4 regions of the Pseudomonas sp. PL-6 genome follow, and region 4 is predicted to be linked to each of the others. Evidence: predicted binding sites of a transcription regulator. Region 4 holds the regulator's gene; each other region holds the start of a gene.
What was found. The regulator FliA, encoded in region 4, starts transcription of late flagellar genes. The targets are predictions, from matches to a motif close to CTAAAGTTTNNNNNNNNNNNGCCGNTAA.

Region 1: the regulator FliA is predicted to act here: its motif matches at 4,785-4,812, upstream of ACW9UL_RS09965 (methyl-accepting chemotaxis protein).
Region 2: the regulator FliA is predicted to act here: its motif matches at 1,338-1,365, upstream of motA (flagellar motor stator protein MotA).
Region 3: the regulator FliA is predicted to act here: its motif matches at 5,749-5,776, upstream of ACW9UL_RS16705 (flagellar protein MotY).

Annotation. Positions count from the first base shown of each region.
Region 1 is NZ_CM134189.1:2,131,590-2,139,205, forward strand. Features, by position in the region: gene ACW9UL_RS09945 (response regulator) at 1-601, shown strand, start outside; gene ACW9UL_RS09950 (PAS domain-containing hybrid sensor histidine kinase/response regulator) at 738-3,536, shown strand; gene ACW9UL_RS09955 (hypothetical protein) at 3,654-3,833, shown strand; gene mddA (methanethiol S-methyltransferase) at 3,881-4,642, shown strand; gene ACW9UL_RS09965 (methyl-accepting chemotaxis protein) at 4,827-6,452, shown strand; gene fabB (beta-ketoacyl-ACP synthase I) at 6,576-7,616, opposite strand, start outside.
Region 2 is NZ_CM134189.1:603,630-611,245, reverse strand. Features, by position in the region: gene motB (flagellar motor protein MotB) at 1-429, opposite strand, end outside; gene motA (flagellar motor stator protein MotA) at 433-1,284, opposite strand; gene ACW9UL_RS02695 (HDOD domain-containing protein) at 1,402-2,925, shown strand; gene ACW9UL_RS02690 (rhodanese-like domain-containing protein) at 2,970-3,785, shown strand; gene asd (archaetidylserine decarboxylase) at 3,853-4,713, shown strand; gene ACW9UL_RS02680 (cyclic-di-GMP receptor FimW-related protein) at 4,882-6,687, shown strand; gene ACW9UL_RS02675 (EAL domain-containing response regulator) at 6,752-7,616, shown strand, end outside.
Region 3 is NZ_CM134189.1:3,887,077-3,894,692, reverse strand. Features, by position in the region: gene mnmC (bifunctional tRNA (5-methylaminomethyl-2-thiouridine)(34)-methyltransferase MnmC2/FAD-dependent 5-carboxymethylaminomethyl-2-thiouridine(34) oxidoreductase MnmC1) at 1-266, opposite strand, end outside; gene pap (polyphosphate:AMP phosphotransferase) at 372-1,859, shown strand; gene ACW9UL_RS16725 (thiolase family protein) at 1,951-3,135, shown strand; gene ACW9UL_RS16720 (bacterioferritin-associated ferredoxin) at 3,343-3,561, opposite strand; gene rnt (ribonuclease T) at 3,896-4,570, opposite strand; gene pyrC (dihydroorotase) at 4,567-5,613, opposite strand; gene ACW9UL_RS16705 (flagellar protein MotY) at 5,809-6,756, shown strand; gene ACW9UL_RS16700 (argininosuccinate synthase) at 6,865-7,616, shown strand, end outside.
Region 4 is NZ_CM134189.1:2,012,067-2,019,682, forward strand. Features, by position in the region: gene fleN (flagellar synthesis regulator FleN) at 1-529, shown strand, start outside; gene fliA (RNA polymerase sigma factor FliA) at 526-1,272, shown strand; gene ACW9UL_RS09375 (chemotaxis response regulator CheY) at 1,350-1,724, shown strand; gene ACW9UL_RS09380 (protein phosphatase CheZ) at 1,744-2,532, shown strand; gene ACW9UL_RS09385 (chemotaxis protein CheA) at 2,546-4,717, shown strand; gene ACW9UL_RS09390 (protein-glutamate methylesterase/protein-glutamine glutaminase) at 4,760-5,899, shown strand; gene ACW9UL_RS09395 (flagellar motor protein) at 5,925-6,665, shown strand; gene motD (flagellar motor protein MotD) at 6,678-7,496, shown strand; gene ACW9UL_RS09405 (ParA family protein) at 7,579-7,616, shown strand, end outside.

The DNA.
Region 1 (7,616 bases), 120 kb from region 4:
CGACAGCGCGGCGCTGCGCCAGGCGCTGCAGGACGGCCTGCCGGACCTGGTCCTGCTCGACGTCGGCCTGCCCGGCGAGGACGGCCTGAGCCTGGCGCGCTTTCTGCGCGAACGCCACGACCTGCCGGTGATCATGATTTCCGGCGCCGGCAGCCCGGTCGACCGCATCATCGGCCTGGAAGTGGGCGCCGACGACTACCTGGCCAAGCCCTTCGACCCACGCGAGCTGCTGGCGCGGGTCAAGAGCGTGCTGCGCCGCTACCGACACGCCGGCGAGGAGGCGCCAACCTCGGACGGCGGCGTGTGCCTCGGCCGCTTCCGTCTCGACCTGCAGCGCCGCCAGCTGCTCGACGAGCAGGGCGGCGAGATCGAGCTGACCGCCATGGAGTTCGACCTGCTGCAGGCCTTCGCCCAGCGCCCCAACCGGCCGCTGTCGCGCGACCAGTTGCTCAACCTGACGCAGAACCGCGACTGGAATCCCTTCGACCGCTCCATCGACATCCGCATCGCCCGCCTGCGGCGCAAGCTCGAGGACGACCCGGAGAAGCCGCAGATCATCCGTACCCTGCGCGGTGTCGGCTATATGCTGGTGACCCGCTGAACCGACGCTGCCCTAGTGGCTGTTCGCGGCTAAGGCCGCTGCGCAATGTTTCAATTGTTTCACTGTGCCTGCCGGCGGCCAGGGACGTCGCGCGCCTTCCTATACTGGCGCCATAGCCCCTGTGCGGAGGTCCGCCATGCACCCGCTCCCGGCCCTGGTGACCAGCGATCTCGACCACCCGCTGCGGCAGATCGTCGACAACAGCAGTGCGGTCATCTACATCAAGGACCTCGACGGCCGCTACCGCTTGGTCAACCCGGCCTTCGAGCGCTTCTTCCAGCTCAGCGCCGCGCAGGTGCTCGGGCGCAGCGACCACGAGCTGTTCCCGGTGCAGGTGGCCGACGCCCTGCGTAGCAACGACCTCAGCGTGGCCAGCCTCGGCCACTCCATCGAATTCGAGGAGCAGCTGCTGCTGCGCGAGCGCAGCTGGGTCTACCTGTCGAGCAAGTTCCCGCTGTTCGACGAGCGCCACCGGGTCATCGCGGTGTGCGGCATCTCCACCGACATCAGCGAGCGCAAGCGGGTCGAGGAGGCCCTGCGTCACGTCGCCCTCGGCGTCTCGGCGGCCACCGGCGAGGCGGTGTTCGAGGCCATCGCCCGCTACCTGGCGCGCTCGCTGCAGGCCGATTTCGCCTTCGTCAGCCGCGTCTGCGATCCCGATGCCCGGCGCCTGAGCACCCTGGCGCTGTACTTCGACGGCCAGCTGCTGCCCAACCTGACCTACAGCATCGCCGGCACGCCCTGCGAGGAGGTCTTTGGTCAGGCCTTCCACCTGGTCGAGTGCAACCTGGCGCACTGCTACCCGGGCGACGACAGTCTGAGCCACCTGGGCCTCGACAGCTACGCCGGCTACCCGCTGTTCGCCAGCGACGGCCGGCCGCTGGGGCTGATCGCCGTCGGCCATCGCCACGCGCTGCCCGAGCGCAGCCGGGTCGAGTCGGTGCTGCGGATCTTCTCGGTGCGCGCCGCCGCCGAGCTGCAGCGGCTGGACGCCGAGGCCAGCTACCGGGCGATCTTCGAGGCCTCGGAGGACGCCATTTTCGTCCACGAACTGGACAGCGGCGCGCTGCTCGACATCAACCCGCGCGCCTGCGCCCTGTATGGCTACAGCCACGCGCAGATGCTCAGCCTGCCGCTCGACGCCTTCTGCGCCGGCTATCCACCCTACACCGGGGTCGAGGCCCAGGGCTGGCTGGCGCGGGCCCGCGATGAGGGCCCGCAGCGCTTCGAGTGGCACCGGCGCAACCGCGACGGCAGCCTGCACTGGGACGAGGTGTGCCTGAAGCGGGCCAATATCGGCGGTGTCGAGCGTATCCTCGCCTTCACCCGCGAGATCAGCCAGCGCAAGGAGGCCGAATGCGCGCTGCGCGCCAGCGAGCAGCAGTACCGCACCATAGTCGCCAGCGCCCTGGACTGCATCATCGGCATGGACGCCGAGGGCCGCGTGACCACCTTCAACCCGGCCGCCGAGCAGTGTTTCGGCTATCGCCGCGAGCAGGCGCTGGGCCGCGAGCTGGCCGAGCTGATCATCCCGCTGCCGCATCGCGCAGCCCACAACCAGGGCTTCCGCCGCTATCTGGCGACCGGCGAGGGCGCCTTCCTGGGGCGTCGGGTCGAGGTCCAGGCGATGCGCGCCGACGGTCAGGAGTTTCCCGCCGAACTGGCCATCACGGTGGTGCAGGGCGCCCAGGGCAGCCAGTTCATCGGCTTTCTGCGCGACATCACCGAGCGCCGTCAGGCCGAGCAGCAGCGCGCCGATCTGGAGCAGCAGCTGCGCCAGGCCCAGCGCATGGAGGCCATCGGCCATTTGACCGGCGGCATCGCCCATGACTTCAACAACCTGCTGACCAGCATGCTCGGCTACACGGTGATGGCCGAGGAACTGGCCGAGCGTCAGGGCGACGAACGCCTGAGCCACTACCTGACGCGGGTGCAGCACTCGGCGGAGAAGGCCCGCGACCTGATCCAGCAGATGCTCACCTTCAGCCGCGGCGGGCGCGGCCAGGCGCAGGCGGTGGCGCTCGACCAGCTGATCGGCGAGTTCCGCCAGCTGTTGCAGTCGACCCTGCCGAGCAGCATCGAGATCGACCTGCAACTGGCCCAGGCGCTGCCGCTGGCGCGGGTCGATCCGCTGCAGCTGGAGCAGGTGCTGATGAACCTGTGCATCAATGCCCGCGACGCCATGGCCGGCAGCGGCCGCCTGCGCATCGAACTGCAGCGCGGCCTGCAGCCGCACGGCATCTGTGCCTCCTGTCAGCAGGCGTTTGCCGGCGACTACCTGGTGCTGCGGGTCAGCGACTCCGGGCCGGGTATCGCCGAGGCGGTGCAGCTGCACATGTTCGAGCCGTTCTTCAGCACCAAGGCGCCGGGGCAGGGCAGCGGCATGGGCCTGTCGATGGCCCACGGCATCGTTCACGAGTACGGCGGGCATATCCGCGTGCACAGCCGCCCGGGCCAGGGCAGCAGCTTCGAGATCTGTCTGCCGCCGCAGGCCGAGGCCGGTGCGCCGGCGCGCGCGGTGACGGCGCAGGTGGCCGCCGCGCATGCCTGGCCGGCGCTGTGTGGGCGGGTGGCGGTGATCGACGACGAGCGCCTGGTCGGCGAGTTCGTCTGCGAGCGTCTGGCCGGCTGGGGGCTGCACACGCGCCTGTGGTGCGACGCCGAGCAGGCCAGCGCGGAGCTGCTGGCCGATCCCTACGCCTGGGACCTGGCGATCATCGACCAGTGCATGCCGCGCCTGACCGGTCTGCAACTGGCGCGGCGCCTGCTGGCCGCCCGCGCCGATCTGCCGATCGCCCTCTATACCGGCTTCAGCGAGCGTCTCGAGGAGGCCGAGGTGCTGGCCCAGGGCGTGCGCGCGCTGCTGCACAAGCCGCTGGACCAGGGCCGCCTGTACGCCTGGCTGAGCGCCCAACTGGCGGCTGATACCCGCTGATACTCAAGGCATACAAAGGCGCAGCACGGCGCCATCGTGGCGATACAGGGGCTCGGCAAGCTGGCCTCAGGGCTCGGCAACAGCCTGCAGCCCCCAACCACCACGAGGCAACATCCCATGAAACTCCCATTCTTCACCCCCGGGCGCATGAGCCCGAGCCAGGCCGCCGGCGAGACGGCGCCGCGCCAGCACGGCGCCGCGCGCCGCCGCAAGGCGTGCGCCGCCGGCGACCGCATGCTGTGCATCTACCTGGCGCAGAACCCCGAACTGACGCGCCGCTACATGGAACTGAACTGATTGCCTAGACGAACATCAGGCGCGCGCCCGCGCATCGAGGACTCCTCATGAAACGCCTTGCCATTTTTATCTACGGCCTTGCCTGCTACGCCCTGTTCCTGGCCACCTTTCTCTACGCCATGGCCTTCGTCGGCAATCTGCCGGCGGCGCCGCGTACCATAGACGGTGAACCGCTGTTGCCCCTGGCCGACGCCTTGGCGATCGACCTGTTGCTGCTGACCCTGTTCGCCGTGCAGCACAGTGTGATGGCGCGCCCGGCCTTCAAGGCCCTGTGGACGCGAATCATCCCGGCCGAAGCGGAGCGCAGCACCTACGTGCTGTTTTCCAGCCTGGCGCTGATCGCCCTGTTCTACTTCTGGCAGCCGCTGGGCGGGATGATCTGGGAGATCGACAACCGCAGCGGGCGCCTGCTGCTCAACGCCGGCTTCGGCTTCGGTTGGGCGCTGGTGCTGTACAGCACCTTCCTGATCAACCATTTCGACCTGTTCGGCCTGCGCCAGGTGTGGCTGCAACTGCTCGGCCGGCCCTACACCGCGCTGCCGTTCCAGACCCCGGGGGTTTACAAGCTGGTGCGCCACCCGCTGTACCTGGGCTGGTTCTTCGCCTTCTGGTGCACGCCGCAGATGAGCGCCACCCACCTGCTGTTTGCCCTGGCCACCAGCGCCTACATCCTGCTGGCCATCGTCTTCGAGGAGCGCGACCTGCTGCGGGCGTATCCGCAGTACCGCAGCTATCGTCAACGGGTGCCGATGCTGCTGCCGCGCCTGCGCGGCAAGCGCAAGGTAGAGGAGCTGGAGGAGGCGGCCTGAAGCATCCGCTCGCCAAACGAAGGCGCCCCGCGGGGCGCCTTCGGCATGTGTGCAGAAAATTTTCGTGCGCCCCATCAAGCGTCCAAGGCACGAGCCGATACAAGGGAAATTAAGTAGTTAGCTGAATCTCTTCAGACCTGCAGTCAGGAATGGCGGTGGGTTGCCGACAACAGGAGCACCATCAATGTCGCTGCGTAATCTTGCCATCGCCCCGCGGGCGGCCCTGGGTTTTGGACTGGTGGCACTGCTGGTGCTGCTGCTCGGCGCCTTCTCTCTGTTGCAGATGGCGGAGATGCGCAAGCAGTCCACCGAGGTCGACGAAAACTGGCTGCCCAGCGTGCTGGCGCTGGCCGAGGTGAGTCAGGACGCGCTGCGCCTGCGCGCCATCACCCTGCGCCTGATGCTCAACCGCGAACCGGAGCAGGTGCAGAACAACCTGCGCCTGGCCGAGGAGCTGCGTGCCATGCTCGCCAAGGCGCAAACGGCTTACGAGCAGCGCATCACCACCAGCGAGGAACGTCGTCTCTACGACGACTTCAAACGGGCCGAGACGGCCTACCTGCAGGAGCAGGGGCGGATAGTCGAGGCGGTGCGCCGCGGCGATTTCGATGCCGCGATCGCGGTCGCCGGCGGCGTGCTCAACCAGCACGCCGATGCCATGGCCCGTGGCCTGCGCGAGCTCTCGGAACTCAACCGCAACGCCGCTTCGGCCGCGGCGCAGCGCGCCGGCGCGGTATTCGAGTCGGCGCGCGCCTGGGTCATCGGCATGCTGCTGCTGGCGGCCCTGGCCACCGTGGCGCTGGCGCTGCTGCTGACCCGCAGCATCGTCGCGCCGCTGACCGAAGCGGTGCGGGTAGCCGAGGTGGTGGCTTCGGGCGATCTGACCCAGTCGATCCAGGTGCTCGGCAACGACGAGCCGGCGCGCCTGCTGGCGGCGCTGAAAAGCATGCAGCAGAGCCTGCGCAGCACCATCCAGAGCATCGCCGACTCCTCCAACCAGCTGGCCTCGGCGTCCGAGGAGCTGCACGCGGTGACCGAGGACTCGAGCCGCGGCCTGCACCAGCAGAACACCGAGATCGAACAGGCCGCCACTGCGGTCAACCAGATGACCGCGGCGGTGGAGGAGGTGGCGCGCAACGCGGTGAGCACTTCGGAGGCCTCGCGCGAGTCCAACCAGGTCGCCCAGCAGGGCCGCGAGCAGGTGCGCCAGACCGTCAGCTCGATCAGTCAGCTGGCCGAGGACGTGAACAGCACCTCCGGGCAGGTCGAGCAGCTGGCCGAGCGGGTGCGCGAGATCAGCAAGGTGCTCGACGTGATCCGCTCCATCGCCGAGCAGACCAACCTGCTGGCGCTCAACGCCGCCATCGAGGCCGCGCGGGCCGGCGACGCTGGCCGCGGCTTCGCCGTGGTCGCCGACGAGGTGCGGGCGCTGGCCCATCGCACCCAGCAGTCGACCCAGGAAATCGAGCAGATGATCGGCGGCATCCAGAGCGGCACCGACCAGGCCGTGGGGGCGATGCACAGCAGCAACGGCCGCGCCCGTTCCACCCTGGAGGTGGCGCAGGCCGCCGGCACGGCGCTGGAGCAGATCGCCCAGGCGATCGCCTCGATCAACGAGCGCAATCTGGTGATCGCCAGCGCCTCGGAAGAGCAGGCGCAGGTGGCGCGCGAGGTGGACCGCAACCTGGTCAACATCCGCGACCTGTCGCTGCAGAGCTCGGCCGGTGCCAACCAGACCAGCGCCGCCAGCCAGGAGCTGTCGCGCCTGGCGGTGGACCTGAACAGCCTGGTGGCGCGCTTCAAGGTCTGAGGCCGACAGGGGGGCTGCCGGCGAGCCAGGCTGATCGTCGGTAAGCCGGCTCCCACAAGGGTTTCTGATGCCGCAACGAAAACGGCGCCCACAGGCGCCGTTGTCTTTACTGCCGGGCAGCTGTCACTTGCCGGCCCAGCGCTTGAGCACCAGGGTGGCGTTGGTGCCGCCGAAGCCGAAGCTGTTGCTCATCACGGTGTCGAGCTTGGCGTTCTCCACGGTCTTGAGCTGGATCGGCAGGTCGGCCAGTTCCGGATCGACTTCCTCGATGTTGGCCGAGGCAGCGATGAAGTTGCCTTCCATCATCAGCATGCAGTAGATCGCTTCCTGCACGCCGGCGGCGCCCAGGCTGTGGCCGGACAGGCTCTTGGTCGAGCTGATGGCCGGCGCCTTGTCGCCGAACACCTCGCGCACCGCGCGGCTTTCGGCGACGTCGCCGACCGGGGTGGAGGTGCCGTGGGTGTTGAGGTAGTCGATCGGCGTGTCGACGGTGGCCAGGGCCTGCTGCATGCAGCGCACCGCGCCTTCGCCGCTCGGTGCGACCATGTCGTAGCCGTCGCTGGTGGCGCCGTAACCGACGATTTCGGCGTAGATCTTCGCGCCGCGGGCCAGGGCGTGTTCCAGCTCCTCGACCACCACCATGCCGCCGCCGCCGGCGATGACGAAACCGTCACGCTTGGCGTCGTAGGCGCGCGAGGCCTTGTCCGGGGTTTCGTTGTACTGGGTGGAGAGGGCGCCCATGGCGTCGAACAGGAAGCTCTGGCTCCAGTGTTCTTCTTCGCCGCCACCGGCGAACACCACGTCCTGCTTGCCCATCTGGATCTGTTCCATGGCGTGGCCGATGCAGTGAGCACTGGTGGCGCAGGCCGAGGAGATCGAGTAGTTCACGCCCTTGATCTTGAACGGCGTGGCCAGGCAGGCGGAGACGGTGCTGCCCATGGTGCGCGGCACGCGGTACGGGCCGACGCGCTTGACGCCTTTCTCGCGCAGGATGTCGAGGGCTTCCATCTGGTTGAAGGTGGAGGCGCCGCCGGAACCGGCGATCAGGCCGGTGCGCGGGTTGGAGACCTGTTCCTCGCTGAGGCCGGCGTCCTTGATCGCCTGCTCCATGGACAGGTAGGCGAAGGCGGCGGCGTCGCCCATGAAACGGTAGACCTTGCGGTC
Region 2 (7,616 bases), 1.4 Mb from region 4:
GTCCTTGAAGCGCTGCAGCTCGGGGTTCTCGTCTACCTTGTTCTGCAGTTCCTGCAGCAGCAGCTCCAGGCGCTCGCGCTCCAGCTTGTCGGCCAGGGTCTCGACCTGGTCGGCGTCGATCTCCACGTCCTGGCTGTCGGGCTGATCCTGGATTTCCGGATTGAGGGTGCGATCCGGCGCCGGCGTCGGCGTGCCGCCGAGATCGATGGCGTGCGGGCTGGCGCTCTCGGTGAAGCCGATGGGGTCCTGGAAGTAACCGGAAATGGCCTTCTTCTGCTCCGGGGTGGCCGAGGACATCAACCACATCACCAGGAAGAACGCCATCATGGCCGTGGCGAAGTCGGCGAAGGCGATCTTCCAGGCGCCGCCGTGGTGCCCGCCGGCGCGCTTCTTGCCGCGTTTGACGATGATCGGCTGGTTGTTTTCCATGGCTTAGTTGCCGCGCATGGCCTGTTCGAGCTCGGTGAAGCTCGGCCGGTGCGCCGGGAACAGCACCTTGCGGCCGAACTCCACCGCCAGGCTCGGCGGCATGCCCGAGGCCGAGGCCACCAGGGTCGCCTTGATCGCCTCGTAAAGGTTGACCTCCTCCTTGGCGTCGTGCTCCAGCGCCACCGACAGCGGGCCGAAAAAGCCATAGGAGGCGAGGATGCCGAGGAAGGTGCCGACCAGCGCGGTAGCGACCTTCTCGCCAATCTGCGCGTTGTCCGCCTCGGCGAGGATCGACATGGTGATGACGATGCCCAGCACCGCGGCGACGATACCCATGGCCGGCAGGCCGTCGGCGACCTTGGCCACCGCATGGGCGGGGTGCTCCACATCCTCCTTGAGGCTGGCCAGTTCCATGTCGAACAGGCCCTCCAGCTCGTGCGGGGCCATGTTGCCGGAGGACATGATGCGCAGGTAGTCGCAGATGAAGGCGGTCATCCGCGCGTCCTTGAGCACACCTGGGTACTTGCTGAAGATCGGGCTGGCGTTGGGGTCCTCGATGTCCGCCTCGATGGCCATCATGCCTTCGCGGCGGCTCTTGTTGAGGATCTCGTAGAGCAGCTTGAGCACTTCCAGGTAATAGGTGTGGGTGAAGCGGGTGCCGAACATGCTCACCGACTTCTTGAATACCGTCATGAACATGCTGCCCGGGTTGGCCTGGAGGAAGCCGCCCAGCGCCGCACCACCGATGATCAGCACTTCGTAGGGATGAACGAGCGCCATGAACTGCCCGCCGGACAGGACGAAGCCGCCGAAGACGCAGCCCAGAACCACGATGATGCCGATGATTTTTGCCATAGAAGAGTGCTTGCAGAGCCAAGAGAGAGGGTTATTAAAAACAACCCTTCTAATTATCGGAACTTATACGCCAGACTATAGCCAGTTAAGGTCAAAAGCCAGTTCGGCTCAACTCACATGTCGACGCCAAAGCCCCTGCCACGCACCCTCGACGCCTGGCTGCACCAGCTGGCCAAGCTGCCCCTGCCGATCGAGCAGGAGCAGCATGCACGCCTGCGGCGCACCCTCGGCGACGGGCGTCGCACCTGGGGCGAGATCGCCGAGGCGATCGAACTCAGCCCGACCTTTGCCCTGCAGGTGCTGCGCGAGGCCAACCAGGCCGGCGGCACCCTCAGCGACCCGGCCGACAGCCTGGAGACGGCGCTGGCCCGCCTCGGCCTGAAGCGCTGCGAAACCCTGCTCAACCAGGCCCCCGCCCTGCCGGCAGGGGAAATCCCGCTGGCCCTGCGCCAACTCCTGCTGATCAGCCAGCATGCCAGCCAACAGGCGCGCGGCCTGTTCGGCGCACGTCTGGCGCGCCTGTGGAACGAACTGCATGGCTGCAGCCTGCTGTTTCTCGCCCCGCTCTGGCCGCTGCTATGTGCCCATCCGCAGCTGTTCGAGGCCTGGGAGCAGCGCGTCCTGGTCAAGGGCAAGCGGCCGACCAAGGTGGAGCAGGAGCTGCTCGGCGTACCGCTGCTGCAGCTGTGCCTGCAACTGGCCGAACGCTGGCGCCTGCCGGAGTGGATAGTGCAGGGCTACCGCCTGCTGGAGCGCGACCGCCGCCTGCTGGTCAAGGCGCTGCATATCGCCCGCGACAACCAGCACCCGCTGCACCAGCAGCAGTTGCTTGATGCCGACATCCCCTTGCGCCGCTGGCTGACCCAGCCGAGCAACTGCGTGCTGCTGGCCAACGGCCTGGCGCTGTCGGCGCACCAGGCCTGGAACGCCCCGCACAGCCTGCGCTGGCAGCGCCTGACCGGGCTCTACCTGCAGCTGCCGCTGGCCGAGGTGCAGCAGGAAGTGCACCGACACGCGGTGAGCAGCGCCCGCCTGAACCACGACGCCCAGCCCTGGCACCCGGCCCAGGCCCTGCTCTGGCCCTGGGACGCCCGTCGCCTCAACCCGTCACGCAGCCCGGCGCCGGCGCCCAGAAGCGACGCCCTCGACGCCTGGCGCCAGCACTGCGCCCGCCTGCTGGCTGAGCCCAGCGCCTTCGCCAACGTCCTGCAGCTGACCGCCTGCGCCCGCGACGCCGTGCAAGCCTGCGGCCTGAACCGGGTACTGCTGCTACTCGCCGATCGTCAGCACAGCCGCCTGCAGGCCCAGCAGCAGGCGGGGCTGGAGCCGGGCGCCAGCGCCCTGAGCCTGGACCCGGCGCACAGCCAGGTGCTGCGCCGGCTGCTCGCCGAACCCGGTCAGCTGCGCCTGAGCCCGGCCAATATCGCCCAGTTCTCCGCCCTGCTGCCGGGCAGCCTGAAGGCGCTGTTCCCCGGCGAACACCTGCTGCTGCGCTCGCTGGCCAGCAATGGCCGGGTGGTCATGCTGCTGGTCGCCGACCAGGGCGGCCAGCCGTTCAACGAGCTCGGCCTGCAGGCCTTCGGTAAAACCGTGCAATGCATCGAGCGCGCCCTGGCCAGCTTCGCCAGGCGCGGGCGCTAGCCCTTTCCGCTACAATCGGCCTCTTTTCATTCGAGGAGGCCTCCATGTCCGCCTTCGCCAACCTGCCCCTGGTGATCGAGCCCGCCGAGCTGGCCAGCCGCCTGGACGCCGCCGAGCTGATCCTGGTCGACCTCAGCGGCGCGGCGCGCTATGCCGCCGGGCATATCCCCGGCGCGCGCTGGGTCGACAGCAAGCGCACCCAGCTGGGCCGCCCGCCCGCCCCCGGCCTGATCCCGCCACAGGCGCAGCTCGAAGCGCTGTTCGCCGAACTGGGCCATCGTCCGGACGCCACCTACGTGGTCTACGACGACGAGGGCGGCCCCTGGGCCGGGCGCTTCATCTGGCTGCTCGACGTGATCGGCCACAGCCGCTACCACTTCCTCAATGGCGGCCTGCAGGCCTGGATCGGCGAGGGCCGCGCACTGAGCCAGGACAGCCCGCCGGCGCAGCACACGCCGGTGGCGCTGACCCTGCACGACGAGCCGACGGCCAGCCGTGACTATGTGCAGGCGCGCCTGGGCGCCGCCGACCTGGCGATCTGGGACGCCCGCGGCGCGGACGAATACCGTGGCGAGAAACTCAGCTCGGCGCGCGGCGGCCATATCCCCGGTGCGGTCAACTTCGAGTGGACCGCCGGCATGGATCCGCAGCGCGGCCTGCGCATCCGCGACGACATCGCCGAAGTGCTGCAGGATCTGGGCATCACCCCCGACAAGGAAGTGATCACCCACTGCCAGACCCACCGCCGCTCCGGCTTCACCTACGTGGTGGCCAAGGCGCTGGGCTATCCGCGGGTCAAGGCCTACGCCGGCTCCTGGGCCGAGTGGGGCAACCTGCCCGATACCCCGATCGAGCGCTGAACCCGGCCCCAATCAGCTGCACGCGCCGGCTGCCTCAGCACCGGCTCCGAACCCTCAAGGACACACGATGAAACAACGCCTGTTTATCCTCAGCCAGTACCTGCTGCCCCACCACCTGCTGTCGCGGCTGATCGGCTGCGTCGCCGAATGCCGCATCGGCTGGCTGAAGAACCCGCTGATCACCTGGTTCGCCAAGCGCTACCAGGTGAACATGAGCGAGGCCCGGGTCGAGGACCTGCGCACCTACGAGCACTTCAACGCCTTCTTCACCCGCGCCCTGAAGGACGGCGCTCGCCCGCTGGACGAGACCCCCGGCGCGATCCTCTGCCCGGCCGACGGCGCCATCAGCCAGCTCGGCGCCATCGAGCACGGCCGCCTGTTCCAGGCCAAGGGCCACAGCTTCAGCGCCGTCGAACTGCTCGGCGGCGACGCCGAGCGCGCCGCGCCCTTCATGGGCGGCCAGTTCGCCACCGTGTACCTGTCGCCCAAGGACTACCACCGCGTGCATATGCCGCTGGCGGGGACCCTGCGCGAGATGGTCTATGTGCCGGGGCGACTGTTCTCGGTCAACCAGACCACCGCGGAGAACGTGCCCGAGCTGTTCGCCCGCAACGAGCGGGTGGTCTGCCTGTTCGACACCGAGCGCGGGCCGATGGCCGTGGTGCTGGTCGGCGCGATGATAGTCGCCAGCGTCGAGACGGTCTGGGCCGGCCTGGTCACCCCGCCCAAGCGCGAGCTGAAAAGCACCCGTTACGACGCCGCCGCGCGCGCACCGATCGAACTGGCCAAGGGCGCCGAACTCGGTCGCTTCAAGCTGGGCTCCACCGCCATCGTGCTGTTCGGCCCGCAGCAGGTGCAGTGGGCCACCGAACTGGGCGCCGGCAGTGCCGTGCGCATGGGCCAGTTGCTGGGCCACGCCGAGGCCTGAGCGACGCCGCGGCACTGAACCCGGTCGCAGACCGCCTGGTCATAGTTGCGTACTCTGGCACGGCCGCCCGTCCCCGGGATGGGCTGCGACCGCGGCGAGATGCTGCTAGAGTTCGAAAGACTATTACGAGAGCCGCTAGCTTTTGCGTGGCCGGAGTATCCGAGTTTGATGGATAAACAGAGTCCCCACCTACTGCTGTTGCGTGTCCCCACCCCGAGCAAGCCCAGCCTGAGCTTCTGCGACGGCAGTCCTCGTGACCTCAAGCGCTGGCTCGCCGGCCTGCCCAAGGCCAACATCGGTGAAACCGCGCGCCAGCTGTACCAGAGCCTGGTGGAACTCAACCAATTCCTCACTCCCTCGGAAAACCGCCTGCAACTGCTGGAGCTGCTGCGCCCGGAAGTGCACTTCGTCTGCCAGCACCTGGAACGCCACTTCCTCAACCAGGCCATCGTCCTCGACGAGCGCCCGCGCAAGGTCGCCAACCTGTGCCAGGCGCTGCAGAACCACCTGGCCGTCGGCTACAAGCTGATCATCTCGCGGGTCATGGCGCGCAGCGGCAAGGAGCGCGACCAGTTGCTCGCCGTTGCCCTGCAGCGCGCCAGCCACAGCCTGTGCAGCCCGCTGATCCGCGCGAGTCAGCTGTACTGCCCGGTGCCCGAAGGCCTGTGGCTGGAACTGCACCAGCTGTATCAGATCGCCAGCAAGCAGCGCCTGCAGCGCCAGGCGACCCGCGATCCGCTGGCGCGCCACTCGCCCGGCCTGAGCACCGAGCAGTGCTACCTGACCGCCCTGCTGCTCGGCTGCGCGCGCACCAACCAGATGCGCCAGAACGGCATCGCCCGCCTGGCCGAAGCGCTGGAGCCCTGGAGCACCCTGGTCAGCCTGCAGGCCGGCGACCTGCCGAGCAGCCTGTTCGTCCTCGCCCCGCAGGTGGACGGCCCGCCGCGCTACAAGTCGCTGTACCCCGACAACGAACTGCACAACCTGCTGGGCATCGACCCGCAGCCGCTGGTGGACGCGATCAAGGAATACCTGCTGCTGCCCGAGGAGGACCGGCCCAGATCGCGCCTGCCGGTGCCCGAAGGCATGAGCCTGGACCTGCTGCAACACGTTTGCGCCGCCTGGGGCGACATCGCCGAGCGCACCTTCCAGCGCACCAGCGGCCACGGCAACCTGACCCTATGCATCGGCATGAGCGCCCTGCACTTCTTCCTCGCCGGCGAACAGTCCTTCGGCGACGTGCTCAAGCGCCCCAGCGAGACCGGCGCCGCGGTGTTCAAGCCCTCGACCGGCGCGCCGGACGTCTGGGCCAACGCCTTCGACGCGCAGCGCAGCGGCGGCGGCGAGTTCCACTTCGAGGAGATCCAGTACAGCAAGGTCAGCGCGAGCGAGCAGCCCGTCGAGCCGCAAAGCAGCGGCGAAAGCTATCCCACCTACCCGTTGGCCATCGTCAACCACAGCCCCGGCGGCTACTGCCTGTCCTGGCCCAAGGAGGTGCCCGCCCAGCTGCAGGCCGGCGAACTGCTCGGCGTGCAGGACAGCCCCAGCCAGGGCTGGAGCGTGGCCATCGTGCGCTGGATCCGCCAGGTGCGCGGCGGCGGCACGCAGATGGGCATCGAGCTGATCGCTCCGCATGCCCGCTCCTGCGGCCTGCAGCTGGTGCGCAAGGCCGAGCAGAACAGCCAGTACCTGCGCGCCCTGCTGCTGCCGGAGATCAGCGCCATCTCGCGCCCGGCCAGCCTGATCACGCCGCGCCTGCCGTTCCAGGAAGGCAGCAAGGTGCTGATCAACGACCACGGCGAGGAGCACCGCGCGGTGCTGACCCGCAAACAGGTCAGCACCGGCAGCTTCAACCAGTTCGAGTATCACCGCGTCGGTGCCGAAGAAGGCACCGCCGGGAAGCCGGTCACAGCCTCGCAAAGCCAGAAGCCGGCCGGGGAGGAAGATTTTGACTCACTCTGGAAGTCGCTGTAGGCTGCGGCCCACTCACCATTTGTCGCCTTTTCGCGCCCGTTCGGCGCGGTATTGACCCCATCCTATGGCCATCGAAAAGAAAACCATCCGCCTGCTGATTCTCGAGGATTCGCAGAACGAGGCCGAGCGCCTGGTCAGTCTGTTCCGCAATGCCGGACACGCCACCCGCGTGCACCGCCTCAGCTCCAGCGACGACCTCGCCGAGACCCTGCAACAGACCTGGGATCTGCTGATCTGCGCGCCGAGCAGCGAACAACTCGACCCCGGCGAGGCGATAGGCGCCATTCGCCGCCAGGCCAAGGACATCCCGGTGCTGCAGCTGGTCGAGGGCAACGATTCCGAAGCCATCACCGAGGCGCTGCTGTTCGGCGCGCAGGACGCCCTGCCGCAGGGCGAGGACGAGCGCCTGGTGCTGGTGGCCAAGCGCGAGCTGGCCAACCTCGAGGAACGCCGCGCCCGCCGCGCCGCCGAAGTGGCCCTGCGCGAGGCGGAGAAACGCTGTCAGTTGCTGCTGGAAAGCTCGGTGGACGCCATCACCTACGTCCACGACGGCATGCACATCTACGCCAACCGCGCCTACCTGGAGCTGTTCAAGTACGAGGACGGCGAAGAACTGGAAGGCATGCCGATGATCGACCTGATCGCCAGTGCCGATCAGGGCGCGTTCAAGGACTTCCTGAAGAACTACCAGAGCGCCGAGGGCAATGCCGAGCTGGCCTGTCAGGGCGTGCGCGCCGACGGCAGCAGCTTCGCCGCGCAGATGAGCTTTTCCCCCGCCACCTACGACGGCGAGCCGTGCATCCAGGTGGTGATCCGCGCCGAGACCTCCAACGCCGAGCTGGAGGAGAAACTGCGCGAGATCAGCAGCCAGGACCTGGTCACCGGCCTGTTCAACCGCAACCATTTCCTCGAGCTGATGGACGCCGCCG
Region 3 (7,616 bases), 1.9 Mb from region 4:
AGGCGCGCACCGGCCGGCGCCTGCTGTTCGAACAGCTGCCAGGCGCAGAGGAAGTTCAGCCCGGTGCCGAAGCCGGTTTCGCCGATGCACAGGCACTCGCCGTTGCCGAGGGCGGCGAAGCGCGCCGCCAGGTCGTTGTTGGCGAGGAAGACGTAGCGGGTCTCTTCCAGGCCGTCTTGCCGGGAGAAGTAGACGTCGCCGAAGTGACGCGACAGGGGTTGGCCGCGTTCGTCCCAGTCGAGCTGGGCGTGATGAGGTTCTGACATGGAGGGGTTCCGCTGGATCGTGCGGCGATTCTACCGCGCCGCGCCGACGGGCAAAGGCGGGCATCATCCGTTACGCTGTGGTGATCATTCCAGGGAGGTTGCCGCATGTTTGAATCCGCCGAAATCGGCCGCAGCATCGATAAAGCCAGGTTCGAAGCCGAAGAGCCGGCGCTGCGCGAGGCGCTGCTGGAGGCGCAGTACGAGTTGAAGCAGCAGGCGCGCTTTCCGGTGATCGTGCTGATCAACGGCATCGAGGGCGCCGGCAAGGGCGAGACGGTCAAGCTGCTCAACGAGTGGATGGACCCGCGGCTGATCCAGGTCAGCACCTTCGACGTGCAGACCGACGAGGAACTGGCCCGGCCGCCGGCCTGGCGCTACTGGCGTCAGCTGCCGCCGAAGGGGCGCATCGGCGTGTTCTTCGGCAACTGGTACAGCCAGATGCTTCAGGGCCGGGTGCATGGGCGCTTCAAGGACGCCGTGCTGGATCAGGCCATCGATGGCGCCGAGCGCCTGGAGCGCATGCTCTGCGACGAGGGCGCGCTGATCTTCAAGTTCTGGTTCCACCTGTCCAAGCAGCATATGAAGGCGCGCCTGGAGGCGCTCAAGGACGACCCGCTGCACAGCTGGCGCATCAGCCCGCTGGACTGGCAGCAGTCGAAGACCTACGACAAGTTCGTCCACTACGGCGAGCGTGTGCTGCGCCGCACCAGCCGCGACTACGCGCCCTGGTACGTGGTCGAGGGGGTCGATGAGTATTACCGCAGCCTGACCGTCGGGCGCATCCTCCTCGAGGGGCTGCAGGCGGCGCTGGCCAGCCAGCAGCGCGCGCAGCGCCAGCCGCATGCCGCGCCGCTGGTGTCGAGCCTGGACAGCAGCGCTCTGCTGGCCAGCCTGGACATGACCCAGGCGCTGGACAAGGACGACTACAAGGAGCAACTGACCGTCGAGCAGGCGCGTCTGTCCGGTTTGATGCGCGACAAACGCATGCGCAAGCACGCGCTGATCGCGGTGTTCGAGGGCTACGACGCGGCCGGCAAGGGCGGCGCCATCCGCCGCGTTACCGGCGCGCTGGATCCGCGCCAGTACCGCATCGTGCCGGTGGCCGCGCCCACCGAGGAAGAGCGCGCCCAGCCCTACCTGTGGCGCTTCTGGCGGCATATCCCGGCGCGCGGCAAGTTCACCATCTTCGATCGCAGCTGGTATGGCCGGGTGCTGGTGGAGCGGGTCGAGGGGTACTGCAGCGAGGCCGACTGGCTGCGCGCCTACGGCGAGATCAACGACTTCGAGGAGCAACTGAGCGACGCCGGGGCGATCCTGGTCAAGTTCTGGCTGTCCATCGACCAGGACACTCAGCTGGCGCGCTTCCAGGAGCGCGAGCAGATCCCCTTCAAGCGTTTCAAGATCACCGAGGAAGACTGGCGCAACCGCGACAAGTGGCCGCAATACGCCGACGCGGTGGGCGACATGGTCGACCGTACCAGCACCGAGATCGCCCCCTGGACCCTGGTGGAAGCCAACGACAAGCGCTTTGCCCGGGTCAAGGTGCTGCGCACCATCAACCAGGCGATCGAGGCGGCCTTCGCCAAGGATTGAGGTGCATACGCCGGATCAATGATGGTCGCGCCCCGGGATCGGACGGATTTATCTTCGCCATATCCGCCATCCAATAACAACGAGGTGCGTCATGCGTGAAGTGGTGATAGTCGACAGCGTGCGGACTGGCCTGGCCAAGTCCTTCCGCGGCAAGTTCAACCTGACCCGGCCGGACGACATGGCCGCCCACTGCGTCGACGCGCTGCTGGTGCGCAACGGCATCGATCCGAAGCAGGTCGACGACTGCATCGTCGGCGCCGGCTCCAACGAGGGCGCGCAGGGCATGAACATCGGCCGCAACGTCGCGGTGCTGTCGCGCCTGGGCAACCCGGTGGCGGGCATGACCCTCAACCGCTTCTGCTCCTCGGGCCTGCAGGCCATCGCCATCGCCGCCAACCAGGTGGCGTCCGGCTGCAGCGAGATCATCGTCGCCGGTGGCGTCGAGTCCATCACCATGACCCTGAAAAGCATGAACATGGACAAGCTGTTCAACCCGCTGCTGCAGCAGGAAAATCCCGGCATCTACTACCCCATGGGCAAGACCGCCGAGATCGTCGCCAACCGCTACGGCATCAGCCGCGAGGCCCAGGACGCCTATGCCCTGCAGAGCCAGCAGCGCACCGCGCGCGCCCAGGCCGAGGGGCTGTTCGCCGACGAAATCGTACCGATGGCGGTGAAGTACCAGGTCGAGGACAAGGCCAGCGGCGAGAAGCGGATCGTCGACGGCGTGGTCGAGGCGGACGACTGCAACCGCCCGGACACCAGCCTCGAATCCCTGGCCGCGCTGCAGCCGGCTTTCGATCCGGCCGGCAGTGTCACCGCCGGCAATGCCTCGCAGCTTTCCGACGGCGCCTCCATGACCCTGGTGATGAGCCTGGAGAAAGCGCTCGAGTTGGGCCTGACGCCCAAGGCGTATTTCCGTGGCTTCACCGTGGCTGGCTGCGAGCCCGACGAGATGGGCATCGGCCCGGTGTTCTCGGTGCCCAAGCTGCTCAAGGCCAAAGGCCTGACGGTCGACGACATCGACCTGTGGGAGCTCAACGAAGCCTTCGCCTCGCAGTGCCTGTACTGCCGCGACAAGCTGGAGATCGACAACGCCAAGTACAACGTCAACGGCGGCTCCATCTCCATCGGCCACCCCTTCGGCATGACCGGCTCGCGCCAGGTCGGCCATCTGGTGCGCGAGCTGCAGCTCCGCCAGCTGCGCTACGGCATCGTTACCATGTGCGTTGGCGGCGGCATGGGGGCGACGGGGCTGTTCGAGGCTTATCGCTGAGTCCAAGGTTCTTCGCCCCAACGAAAACCGGATCCTCGATCCGGTTTTTTATTGGCCTGGCGTATGCCGCATGCAATCGGGACGCCTGCCCCGGATTGCATCCGGGCTACGGGTGCGCGTTTTCAGCGGCCTTGGCGGGGGTACCAGGGATGGCAGGGCATAAAAAAACCGGATCGCCGATCCGGTTTCTTATGCGAGCGGGCTGACTCAGGCAGCGACGAAGCCGGCGGGGTAGGCCAGGGCGGCCTGGCTGCTCTGCACTTCGCCGATGGTTTCGCGGACCACCTGCTTGGCCAGGCAGGCGCACTTGCCGCACTGGCTAGCGATGCCAAGGGTGCTGCGCACTTCACGGTAGCTGCAGCAGCCTTCATAGACCGCGTCGCGGATTTGCGTATCGGTGACACCTTCACAGAGGCAGACGTACATAAGCAAGGCTCGTCTTGGTGGATCTGTTTGATGCGACGGATACTAATGTTAATGAGAATGCTTGTCAAAGAACTCTTGCAAATGCCCGCACTAGAGACCTGGCTGGCTGACGAACGGTTGCCGCCGTGGCGGCCGCGGCCAGGAAAAATCCGGAAGAGTTTTTGACTGCGCCTGGCGCCGGCCGGCAGCCGGCAAAAGGGTCGAGTGGTCGGGGCGGGTGGTGCGCATCACTGGGCTGCAGCCTGCGAGGCCGGGCGGCCAGACGCGATGGGGCATCGGCAAAAAAACCGGCGCGAGGCCGGTTTCTGGTGGGGACTGATTGCCGCGCAACGGCTTAGTGGTCGAACTCGTCCCAGCCGCCCATTTCCTTCCAGCGGTTGACGATGCCGCAGAACAGCTCGGCGGTCTTCTCGGTGTCGTAGCGCGCCGAGTGCGCCTCCTTGCCGTCGAACTCGATGCCGGCGGTCTGGCAGGCCTTGGCCAGTACGGTCTGGCCGTAGGCGAGGCCGGCCAGGGTGGCGGTGTCGAAGCTGGAGAAGGGGTGGAAGGGGTTGCGCTTGATGCCGCAACGGGCCACCGCGGCGTTGAGGAAGCCCAGGTCGAAGCTGCTGTTGTGGCCGACCAGGATGGCGCGCTTGCAGCCGGCCGATTTGATCGACTTGCGCAGGCCCTTGAAGATCTCGCCGAGGGCGTGCTCTTCGCTCACCGCCATGCGCAGCGGGTGATCCAGCTTGATCCCGGTGAACTCCAGCGCCGCCGCCTCGATATTGGCGCCTTCGAACGGCTCGATGCGGAAGAAGTGGGTGTGATCCGGGTAGAGGAAGCCGCTCTCGTCCATGGCGATGGTGGTTGCGGCGATCTCCAGCAGGGCGTCGGTGGCGCAGTTGAAACCGCCGGTCTCGACGTCCACCACCACCGGCAGGTAGCCGCGAAAGCGCGCCGCCATGGGCGTGCGCGGGCCGGACGGCAGGCTGGGATCGAGTTCGTCGTCGTAATGCTCTTCGCTCACGCCTGGCCCTCCAGCAGCTTCCAGCGCAGGGTTTCGCCGGCGCGCAGGGGGATCACCGTCTGCTCGCCCAGCGGCAGGCTGGCCGGGGCGGTCCAGTCCTGGCGCACCAGGGTAATCGAGTCGCTGTTGCGCGGCAGGCCGTAGAAGTCCGGGCCGTGGCAGCTGGCGAAGCCTTCCAGCTTGTTCAGTGCACCGCGCTGCTCGAAGGCCTCGGCGTACAGCTCGATGGCGGCATAGGCGGTGTAGCAGCCGGCGCAGCCGCAGGCGGCTTCCTTGGCGTGCTTGGCGTGCGGCGCCGAGTCGGTGCCGAGGAAGAACTTGCGGCTGCCGCTGACGGCGGCGTCGAGCAGGGCTTCCTGGTGCACGTTGCGCTTGAGGATCGGCAGGCAATAGAAGTGCGGGCGGATGCCGCCGACCAGCATGTGGTTGCGGTTGTACAGCAGATGATGGGCGGTGATGGTGGCGCCAACGTTGGCCGGCGCGGCCTCGACGAACTGCACCGCGTCGCGGGTGGTGATGTGCTCGAACACCACTTTCAGCGTGGGGAAGCGCTCGACCACACGGCGCAGGTGCTCGTCGATAAAGGCCTTCTCGCGGTCGAACACGTCGATCTCGGCGCGGGTCACCTCGCCGTGCACCAGCAGCGGCATGCCCACCTCGGCCATGGCTTCCAGCACCGGGAAGATCTTGTCGATGCTGGTCACGCCCGAATCGGAGTTGGTGGTGGCGCCGGCCGGGTACAGCTTGGCGGCGTGGACGAAGCCGGCGGCCTTGGCCTGGCGCACGTCCTCGGGGCTCGTGTTGTCGGTGAGGTAGAGCACCATCAGCGGCTCGAAGCGGCTGCCGGCCGGGCGTGCGGCCAGGATGCGCTGGCGATAGGCGTCGGCCTCGGCGGCGTTGCGTACCGGCGGTACCAGGTTGGGCATGATGATGGCGCGGGCGAAGGTGCGCGCGACGTCGCCGACGGTGTGCGGCAGCACCGCGCCATCGCGCAGGTGAATGTGCCAGTCATCGGGACGCAGGAGAGTCAGGCGGTCGGACATGGGAGCTTCCAGGCGGGTAAAACGTGAGCGGAATGCTACCGGAAACCGCCGGAAAATGCGCTGTGGGCGGGACGGACGACGTCGCGCCGGCGGATTTTGCGTGCCGACACGAGCGGTGCGCGAAGCAATTCGCCCCTACAGTTTTTCGCCAAGGCACCGATACCTAGGGAGAACCGTGTATTCGTGGAGCCCGTCGTGCGCCAGCCCCGTCTTGTCCTTCCCTGTCTGCTGGCCGGCCTGGCCCTGAGCCTGCCGGCGCACGCCGTCAGCTTTCAGACCCGCCTGGAACAGGTGGAATGGAAGGTCGAGGGCGATCAGTTCGAGTGCCGCCTGAGCCAGCCGATCAGCCAGTTCGGCAGCGGCGAGTTCGTGCGCCGTGCCGGCGAGCAGGTGACCTTCCGCCTCAAGGCGCGTGAACGCTGGCTCGGCGCCGGCTCGGCGACCCTGCTGGCGGCGGCAGCGCCCTGGCAACCGGGGCGCGGCGACATCCACCTGGGCGTGGTCAGCGTCGGCAACGGCGAGGTACCGTTCAATAGCTCCCATGAGCAGGGCGCGCGGCTGCTGACCGGTCTGCTGGAAGGGCGCAGCCCGCTGGTACGCCACCGCACCCTCAACGGCGGCGACAGCCTCGAGGTGCGCCTGCTGCCGGTGAAGTTCCACAAGGCCTACGAGGACTACCAGGCCTGCACCGCCAAGCTGCTGCCGGTCAACTTCGAGCAGATCCGCCAGGCGCAGATCGGCTTTCCCGGCGGCGGTATCGAGCTGGACGCCATGGCCCGCGCCAAGCTGGACATCGTCCTCGACTTCATCAAGGCCGACCCCAGCATCAACAGCTTCCAGATCGACGGCCACGCCGACAACAGCGGTAACCGCCTGACCAACCGCGACCTGTCGCGCCGGCGCGCCCTGGCGGTGCAGGAGTACCTGGTGGCCGGCGGCGTGCCGGTGGAGCAGATCACCCTGCGTTTTCATGGCGAGCGCTACCCGCTGGTACCCAACAACAACGAGGCCAACCGCGCCAAGAACCGCCGCGCCACCCTGCGCCTGGATCGCCTGCCGCCGGCCGAGGTCGCGCCGCCGAGCACGGCGCCTGACGCTGCGCCGAGCGCCCCGGCCGATCCGGCCGGCAGCACGCCGTCCTGAGGCGAAAAACGGCGTCGCTTCGTCGTCACAAGCTGTCGCGCCCCTGTAAATTGGCCCGCAGGGTCAGTAGAATCACGGGTTTTACCGTACAACCCGTGGAGTGATGGCATGGCGGACGTCAAAAAGGTAGTTCTGGCCTATTCCGGTGGCCTGGACACCTCGGTGATCCTCAAGTGGCTGCAAGATACCTATAACTGCGAAGTGGTGACCTTCACCGCCGACCTCGGCCAGGGCGAGGAGGTCGAGCCGGCCCGTGCCAAGGCCCAGGCAATGGGCGTCAAGGAAATCTACATCGACGACCTGCGCGAAGAGTTCGTCCGCGATTTCGTCTACCCCATGTTCCGCGCCAACACCATCTACGAAGGCGAGTACCTGCTGGGTACCTCCATCGCCCGTCCGCTGATCGCCAAGCGCCTGATCGAGATCGCCAACGAGACTGGCGCCGACGCCATCTCCCACGGCGCCACCGGCAAGGGCAACGACCAGGTGCGCTTCGAGCTGGGCGCCTACGCACTGAAGCCGGGCGTGAAGGTCATCGCCCCCTGGCGCGAGTGGGACCTGCTGTCGCGCGAGAAGCTGATGGACTACGCCGAGAAGCACGCCATCCCGATCGAGCGCCACGGCAAGAAGAAGTCGCCGTACTCCATGGACGCCAACCTGCTGCACATCTCTTACGAGGGCGGCGTGCTGGAAGACACCTGGACCGAGCACGAAGAAGACATGTGGAAATGGACTGTCTCGCCTGAGGCAGCTCCGGACGCACCGACCTATATCGAGCTGACCTACCAGGCCGGTGACATCGTCGCCATCGACGGCAAGGCCATGACCCCGGCTCAGGTGCTGGCCGAGCTGAACCGCAT
Region 4 (7,616 bases):
GCAGCACGCCGGGCTGATCCAGGCGTTCAGCGAGATCAGCGAGAATCTCGACGTGCTGGTGATCGACACCGCCGCCGGCATCGGCGATGCGGTGGTCAGCTTCGTCCGCGCCGCCCAGGAGATCCTGGTGGTGGTGTGCGACGAGCCGACCTCGATCACCGATGCCTACGCGCTGATCAAGCTGCTCAACCGCGACCACGGCATCAGCCGCTTCCGCGTGCTGGCCAACATGGCCCACAGCCCGCAGGAAGGGCGCAACCTCTTTGCTAAGCTGACCAAGGTGACCGATCGCTTCCTCGACGTCGCCCTGCAGTACGTCGGCGCCGTGCCCTACGACGAGTGCGTGCGCAAGGCCGTGCAGAAGCAGCGCGCCGTCTACGAAGCCTTCCCACGATCCAAGTGCGCCCTGGCGTTCAAGGCGATAGCCCAGAAGGTCGATACCTGGCCGCTGCCGGCCAACCCCCGCGGCCATCTGGAGTTTTTCGTCGAACGTCTGGTGCAGCAACCGACGGCAGACAGCGCCGTATGACAGCAGCTTCTGGACTTCGTATGTACAACAAGGCGCAGGCGCAGGATTCGCAGCACCAGTTGATCGAGCGCTATGCGCCTCTGGTCAAACGTATCGCCTATCACCTGCTGGCCCGTCTGCCGGCCAGCGTGCAGGTCGACGACCTGATCCAGGCCGGCATGATCGGCCTGCTCGAGGCCTCGCGTAAATACGACTCCAGCAAGGGTGCCAGCTTCGAAACCTTCGCCGGCATCCGCATCCGCGGCTCCATGCTCGACGAAGTGCGCAAGGGCGACTGGGCGCCGCGTTCGGTGCACCGCAACAGCCGCATGGTCAGCGACGCGATCCGCGTCGTGGAAGCGAGAACCGGGCGCGACGCTAAAGATCAGGAGGTTGCGGCCGAACTCCAATTGAGTCTGGAAGATTACTACGGCATCCTTGGCGACACTTTGGGCAGCCGCCTGTTCAGTTTCGACGACCTGTTGCAGGACGGCGAGCACGGCGGGCTGCACGAAGACGCCGGGCACACCCACCTCGAACCTTCGCGGGACCTCGAAGACGAACGCTTCCAGGCGGCATTGGCCGAGGCCATCGCCGGTCTGCCGGAGCGCGAACGTCTGGTGCTGGCGCTGTATTACGATGAAGAACTGAACTTGAAGGAAATCGGCGAAGTGCTGGGGGTCAGCGAGTCGCGCGTCAGCCAGTTGCACAGCCAGTGCGCCGCGCGTCTGCGTGCGCGCCTGGGCGAGTGGCGCGCCAGCTGAGTCGGTTTCACGATTAAAGGACGTCATTGCGTGTGCAATACGTTTGGGACTGTACGGAGGTCGACTTGGACAAGAACATGAAAATCCTCATCGTTGACGATTTCTCGACGATGCGACGGATCATCAAGAACCTCTTGCGTGATTTGGGTTTCACCAACACCGCAGAGGCCGACGATGGCACCTCGGCGCTGCCCATGCTGCAGAGCGGCAGTTTCGACTTCCTGGTGACCGACTGGAACATGCCCGGCATGACCGGCATCGACCTGCTGCGTGCGGTGCGCGCCGACGAGCGCCTCAAGCACCTGCCGGTGCTGATGGTCACCGCCGAGGCCAAGCGCGATCAGATCATCGAGGCGGCCCAGGCCGGCGTGAACGGCTATGTGGTCAAACCCTTCACCGCCCAGGTGCTGAAGGAAAAGATCGAGAAGATCTTCGAGCGGGTCAACGGCTGATGTCGGCCGCGAGGGTGCTATGGAACACGATGACTCCATCTTGGGCGACCTCGAGTCGACCCTGAAAAGCAACGCCCGCGAGTTGGTCGACAGCCTGGAAAAAGGCAACTTCGGCGCCGCGGTACAACTGATCAACGAGCTCAACAAGGTCCGCGACCGCGGGCTGTACCACGAGGTCGGCAAGCTGACCCGCGAGCTGCACAACGCCATCGTCAACTTCCAGCTCGATCCGCGCATGCCGCACGCCCAGGAGCTGTCGCAGATCGCCGATGCCACCGAGCGCCTGAATTACGTGGTCACCATGACCGAGAAGGCGGCCAATCGCACCATGGACCTGGTCGAGCAGAGCGCACCGCTGGTCAACGACCTCAGCGACGAAGCGCAGAGCCTCAGCGCCGAATGGGGCCGCTTCATGCGCCGCGAGATGGGCGCCGAGGGCTTTCGTGAGCTGGCCAAGCGTATCGAGCTGTTCCTCGCCCGCAGCGAGCGCGACAGCAGCAAGCTGTCCGGTCATCTCAACGACATTCTGCTGGCGCAGGACTACCAGGACCTCACCGGGCAGGTGATCAAGCGCGTCACCCAGCTGGTCACCGAGGTGGAAAGCAACCTGCTCAAACTGGTGCTGATGGCCAGCCAGGTCGACCGTTTCGCCGGCATTCAGCACGACCATGAGCAGCTGCGCGCCGAACAGGAAAAATTAAAAGAGCCATCTCGGGGTGAAGGTCCGCAGATTCATGCCGATAAGCGTGATGACGTCGCCTCCAGTCAGGACGATGTCGACGACCTGCTGTCCAGTCTAGGATTCTAAGGAGTTCCCCCCTATGAGCTTCGGCGCCGATGAAGAAATCCTCCAGGACTTCCTGGTAGAGGCCGGCGAGATCCTCGAACAGTTGTCCGAACAGTTGGTCGAGCTGGAAAGCCGCCCGGACGACATGAACCTGCTCAACGCCATTTTCCGCGGTTTCCATACCGTCAAGGGCGGGGCGGGATTCCTCCAGCTCAACGAGCTGGTGGAGTGCTGTCATATCGCCGAGAACGTCTTCGACATCCTGCGCAAGGGTGAGCGACGCGTCGACGCCGAGCTGATGGACGTGGTGCTCGAAGCCCTGGATGCGGTCAACGGCATGTTCGGCCAGGTGCGCGAGCGCAGCGAGCCGACCCCGGCGTCGGCCGAGCTGCTGGCGGCGCTGTCGCGGCTGGCCGAGCCGGCTGGTGCCGAGCCCGCCGCCGTGGCGCCTGCTGCCGCGCCGAAGTCCGAAGTCGCCGCCTCCGGCGACATCACCGACAGCGAGTTCGAGCAGCTGCTCGATGCCCTCGGCGAAGCGCCGGCCGGCGACAGCGTGGCGGCCAGCGACGAGATCACCGACGACGAATTCGAATCCCTGCTCGATCAGCTGCACGGCAAGGGCCAGTTCTCCGCGGCGGCTGAGAGCTCCGTCGGCGCGGCCGTCGCGGTCGCGGCCGTCGCGGCGCCGGCCGGCGACGAAATCACCGACGACGAATTCGAGGCGCTGCTCGACCAGTTGCACGGCAAGGGCCAGTTCGCCGGTGCAGTCGAAGCGCCAGCGCCGGCCGGCCCGGTGGCGGCGGCGAGCAGCGACGAGATCACCGACGACGAATTCGAATCCCTGCTCGACCAGTTGCACGGCAAGGGCAAGTTCGTCCCGCCCAGCGAGACCGCTGCCGCTCCGGTGGCCAAGCCGGCTGCCCCGGTTGCCCCAGCCAAGCCGGCTGCGGCGAAGCCGGCGGCCAAGGCCGAACCGGCCGCACACCGCCCGCCTGCAGCTCCGGCGCCCGCGGCGGACAAGGCGCCGGCGGCCAGCGAGGCGGAAACCACGGTGCGGGTCGATACCGCGCGCCTCGACGAGATCATGAACATGGTCGGCGAGCTGGTGCTGGTGCGTAACCGCCTGGTGCGCCTGGGCCTCAACAGTGGCGACGAGGCCATGTCCAAGGCGGTGTCCAACCTCGACGTGGTCACCGCCGACCTGCAGACCGCGGTGATGAAGACCCGCATGCAGCCGATCAAGAAGGTCTTCGGTCGCTTCCCGCGCCTGGTACGCGACCTGGCGCGCAACCTGAAGAAGGAAATCAACCTCGAGCTGGTGGGCGAGGAAACCGACCTCGACAAGAACCTGGTCGAGGCCCTGGCCGACCCGCTGGTGCACCTGGTGCGCAACGCCGTCGATCACGGCGTGGAGACCCCGGAAGAACGCGAGAAGGCCGGCAAGCCACGCGGCGGGCGGGTGGTGCTGTCCGCCGAGCAGGAGGGCGACCACATCCTCTTGTCGATCACCGACGACGGCAAGGGCATGGACGCCGACGTGCTGCGCGCCAAGGCGGTGGAGAAGGGCCTGCTGGACAAGGATGCAGCCGACCGCCTGAACGAGTTCGAGTGCTACAACCTGATCTTCGCCCCGGGTTTCTCGACCAAGACCGAGATTTCCGACGTGTCCGGCCGCGGCGTCGGCATGGACGTGGTCAAGACCAAGATTTCCCAGCTCAACGGCACGGTCAACGTGTTCTCGCAGAAGGGGGCGGGCTCGAAGATCATCATCAAGGTGCCGCTGACCCTGGCGATCATGCCGACCTTGATGGTGATGCTGGAGAACCAGGCCTTCGCCTTCCCGCTGGTCAACGTCAACGAGATCTTCCACCTCGACCTGTCGCGCACCAACGTGGTCGACGGCCAGGAGGTGGTGATCGTCCGCGACAAGGCGCTGCCGCTGTTTTACCTCAAGCGCTGGCTGGTGCCGCAGGCCTTCCACGAGGGCCAGCGCGAAGGCCATGTGGTGATCCTCACCGTGGGCAGCCAGCGCATCGGCTTCGTCGTCGACCAGCTGGTGGGCCAGGAAGAGGTGGTGATCAAGCCGCTGGGCAAGATGCTCCAGGGCACCCCGGGCATGTCCGGCGCCACGATCACCGGCGACGGGCGCATCGCCCTGATTCTCGACGTACCGAGCATGCTCAAGCGCTACGCTCGACGTTTCTGATGGTTGCGGCGTCGGTCGGTCCGGCGCCGTTTAGGAGTGTGTATGGCAGTCAAGGTTTTGGTGGTGGACGACTCCGGCTTCTTCCGCCGGCGCGTTTCGGAAATTCTGTCTGCCGACCCCAATATCCAGGTGGTGGGCACGGCCACCAATGGCCGCGAGGCCATCGACCAGGCGCTGGCGCTCAAGCCCGACGTGATCACCATGGACTACGAGATGCCGATGATGGACGGCATCACCGCGGTGCGGAACATCATGCAGCGCTGTCCGACGCCGGTGCTGATGTTTTCCTCGCTGACCCACGAAGGCGCTCGCGTCACCCTCGACGCCCTGGACGCCGGCGCGGTGGATTTTTTGCCGAAGAATTTCGAGGACATCTCGCGCAACCCGGAGAAGGTCAAGCAGCTGCTGTGCGAGAAGGTGCACAGCATCGCGCGCAGCAACCGCCGTTTTAGTTCGGCCGCGGTCGCTCCGGCGCCGGCTACGGCCAGCCCTGTGCCCGCGCCGGGCAGCCGGCCGGCGGCAACCACGGCCCGCCCGGCCGGCCTGCAGCCGCGCCCGGCGAGCCCGGTTGCGGCGCCCGGCGGCGCAGTCGGCGCCAGTTCCGCGGCGCCCAAGCGCAAGGCCTACAAGCTGGTGGCCATCGGTACCTCCACCGGCGGCCCGGTGGCCCTGCAGCGGGTGCTGACCCAGCTGCCGGCCAATTTCCCGGCGCCGCTGGTGCTCGTCCAGCACATGCCGGCAGCCTTCACCAAGGCCTTCGCCGAGCGTCTGGACAAGCTCTGCCGCATCCAGGTCAAGGAGGCCGAGGACGGCGACCTGCTGCGCCCCGGCCTGGCCCTGCTGGCCCCCGGCGGCAAGCAGATGATGGTCGACGCCCGCGGCGCGGTGAAGATCCTGCCCGGCGACGAGCGCCTGAACTACAAGCCCTGCGTCGATATCACCTTCGGCTCGGCGGCCAAGTCCTATGGCGACAAGGTGCTGGCCGTGGTGCTCACCGGCATGGGCGCCGACGGCCGCGAAGGCGCGCGCCTGCTCAAGCAGGGCGGCAGCCAGGTATGGGCGCAGGACGAGGCCAGCTGCGTGATCTACGGCATGCCCATGGCGGTGGTCAAGGCCAACCTGGCCGACGCGGTCTACGGCCTCGACGAGATCGGCCGGCACCTGACCGAGGCCTGCCTGTAATGAACCCTCACACGGGCGCGTGCGCATGGATGTACTGAGCCTGATCGGCGTCATTCTGGCGTTCGTCGCGATTCTCGGCGGCAACTACCTGGAGGGCGGCCACGCCGGCGCGCTGCTCAACGGTCCGGCGGCGCTGATCGTAATCGGCGGCACCCTCGGCGCGGCCTTCCTGCAGGCGCCGGTCAGCGTGTTCAAGCGCGCCATGGCCATCCAGCGCTGGATCTTCTTCCCGCCGCGCATCGACCTGATCGGCGGTATCAACCGCGTGGTCGGCTGGAGCATGGTGGCGCGCAAGGAAGGCCTGCTAGGTCTCGAGGCGGTGGCCGACGCCGAGCCCGACCCCTATGCGCGCAAGGGCCTGCAGCTGCTGGTCGACGGCGCCGAACCGGAATCCATCCGCAGCATCCTCGAGGTCGATCTGTACACCCAGGAGGCGCGCGATATCCAGGCGGCCAAGGTGTTCGAGAGCATGGGCGGCTACGCGCCGACCATCGGCATCATCGGCGCGGTGATGGGGCTGATCCACGTGATGGGTAACCTGGCCGACCCGAGCATGCTCGGCAGCGGCATCGCCGTGGCCTTCGTCGCCACCATCTACGGCGTCGGCTTCGCCAACCTGCTGCTGCTGCCGGCCGGTAACAAGCTCAAGGCCATCGCCATGCGCCAGTCGCGTTACCGCGAGATGCTGCTGGAGGGCATCCTGTCCATCGCCGAGGGTGAGAACCCGCGGTCCATCGAGCTGAAGCTGCAAGGCTTCATGGACTGATGGAGGGCTGTCATGGCGCGTCGGCGGCAGCATGAAGAACACGAGAATCACGAGCGCTGGCTGGTGTCCTACGCGGACTTCATCACCCTGCTGTTCGCCTTCTTCGTGGTGATGTACTCGATCTCCTCACTCAACGAGGGCAAGTACAAGATTCTCTCCGAGACCCTGACCGGCGTGTTCAACCAGCCGGATCGCTCGATCAAGCCGATCCCGGTGGGCGAGGAGCGGCCGCGCACCGGCGAGCCCGAGCGCGCCTCGCTGGACGAGGCCAATAGCGAGACCCCGGACGACTCCCTGCAGGACATCGCCGCCAGCGTGCGCCAGGCTTTCGGCGAGCTGATCCAGAACGAGCAGCTGACCGTGCGCGGCAACGAGATGTGGATCGAGATCGAGCTGAGTTCCAGCCTGCTGTTCCCCAGCGGCGACGCGCTGCCGAACAACCAGGCGTTCGACATCATCGAGAAGGTCGCCAAGATTCTGGCGCCTTATCAGAATCCGGTGAAGGTGGAAGGTTTCACCGACAACCTGCCGATCCAGACCAGCCAGTTTCCGACCAACTGGGAGCTGTCTTCGGCGCGGGCGGCGAGCATCGTGCGTATGCTGGCCATGGACGGCGTCGATCCGGCGCGGTTGGCGGCGGTCGGCTACGGCGAGTTCCAGCCGGTGGCGGACAACGCCACGGCCGAAGGGCGGGGGCGCAACCGCCGCGTGGTGCTGGTGATTTCGCGCAACCTCGACACCCGGCGCAGCGCCGGCAGCACCGCGGCGCAGCAGTCCGGCGCTGGCACGCAACCTGCACCGGCGCCTGTGTCGGAGGTTCCGCAATCGTGAGCCGTCAAATCCCAGTCGCCTGCTGCGTGCCGGCGACAACCGTTCTCGGCCTGAGTGCTTCACGCCGGGAGGATGAAAGAAGATGAAAGTCTGGGCAGTAGCCAATCAGAAGGGTGGTGT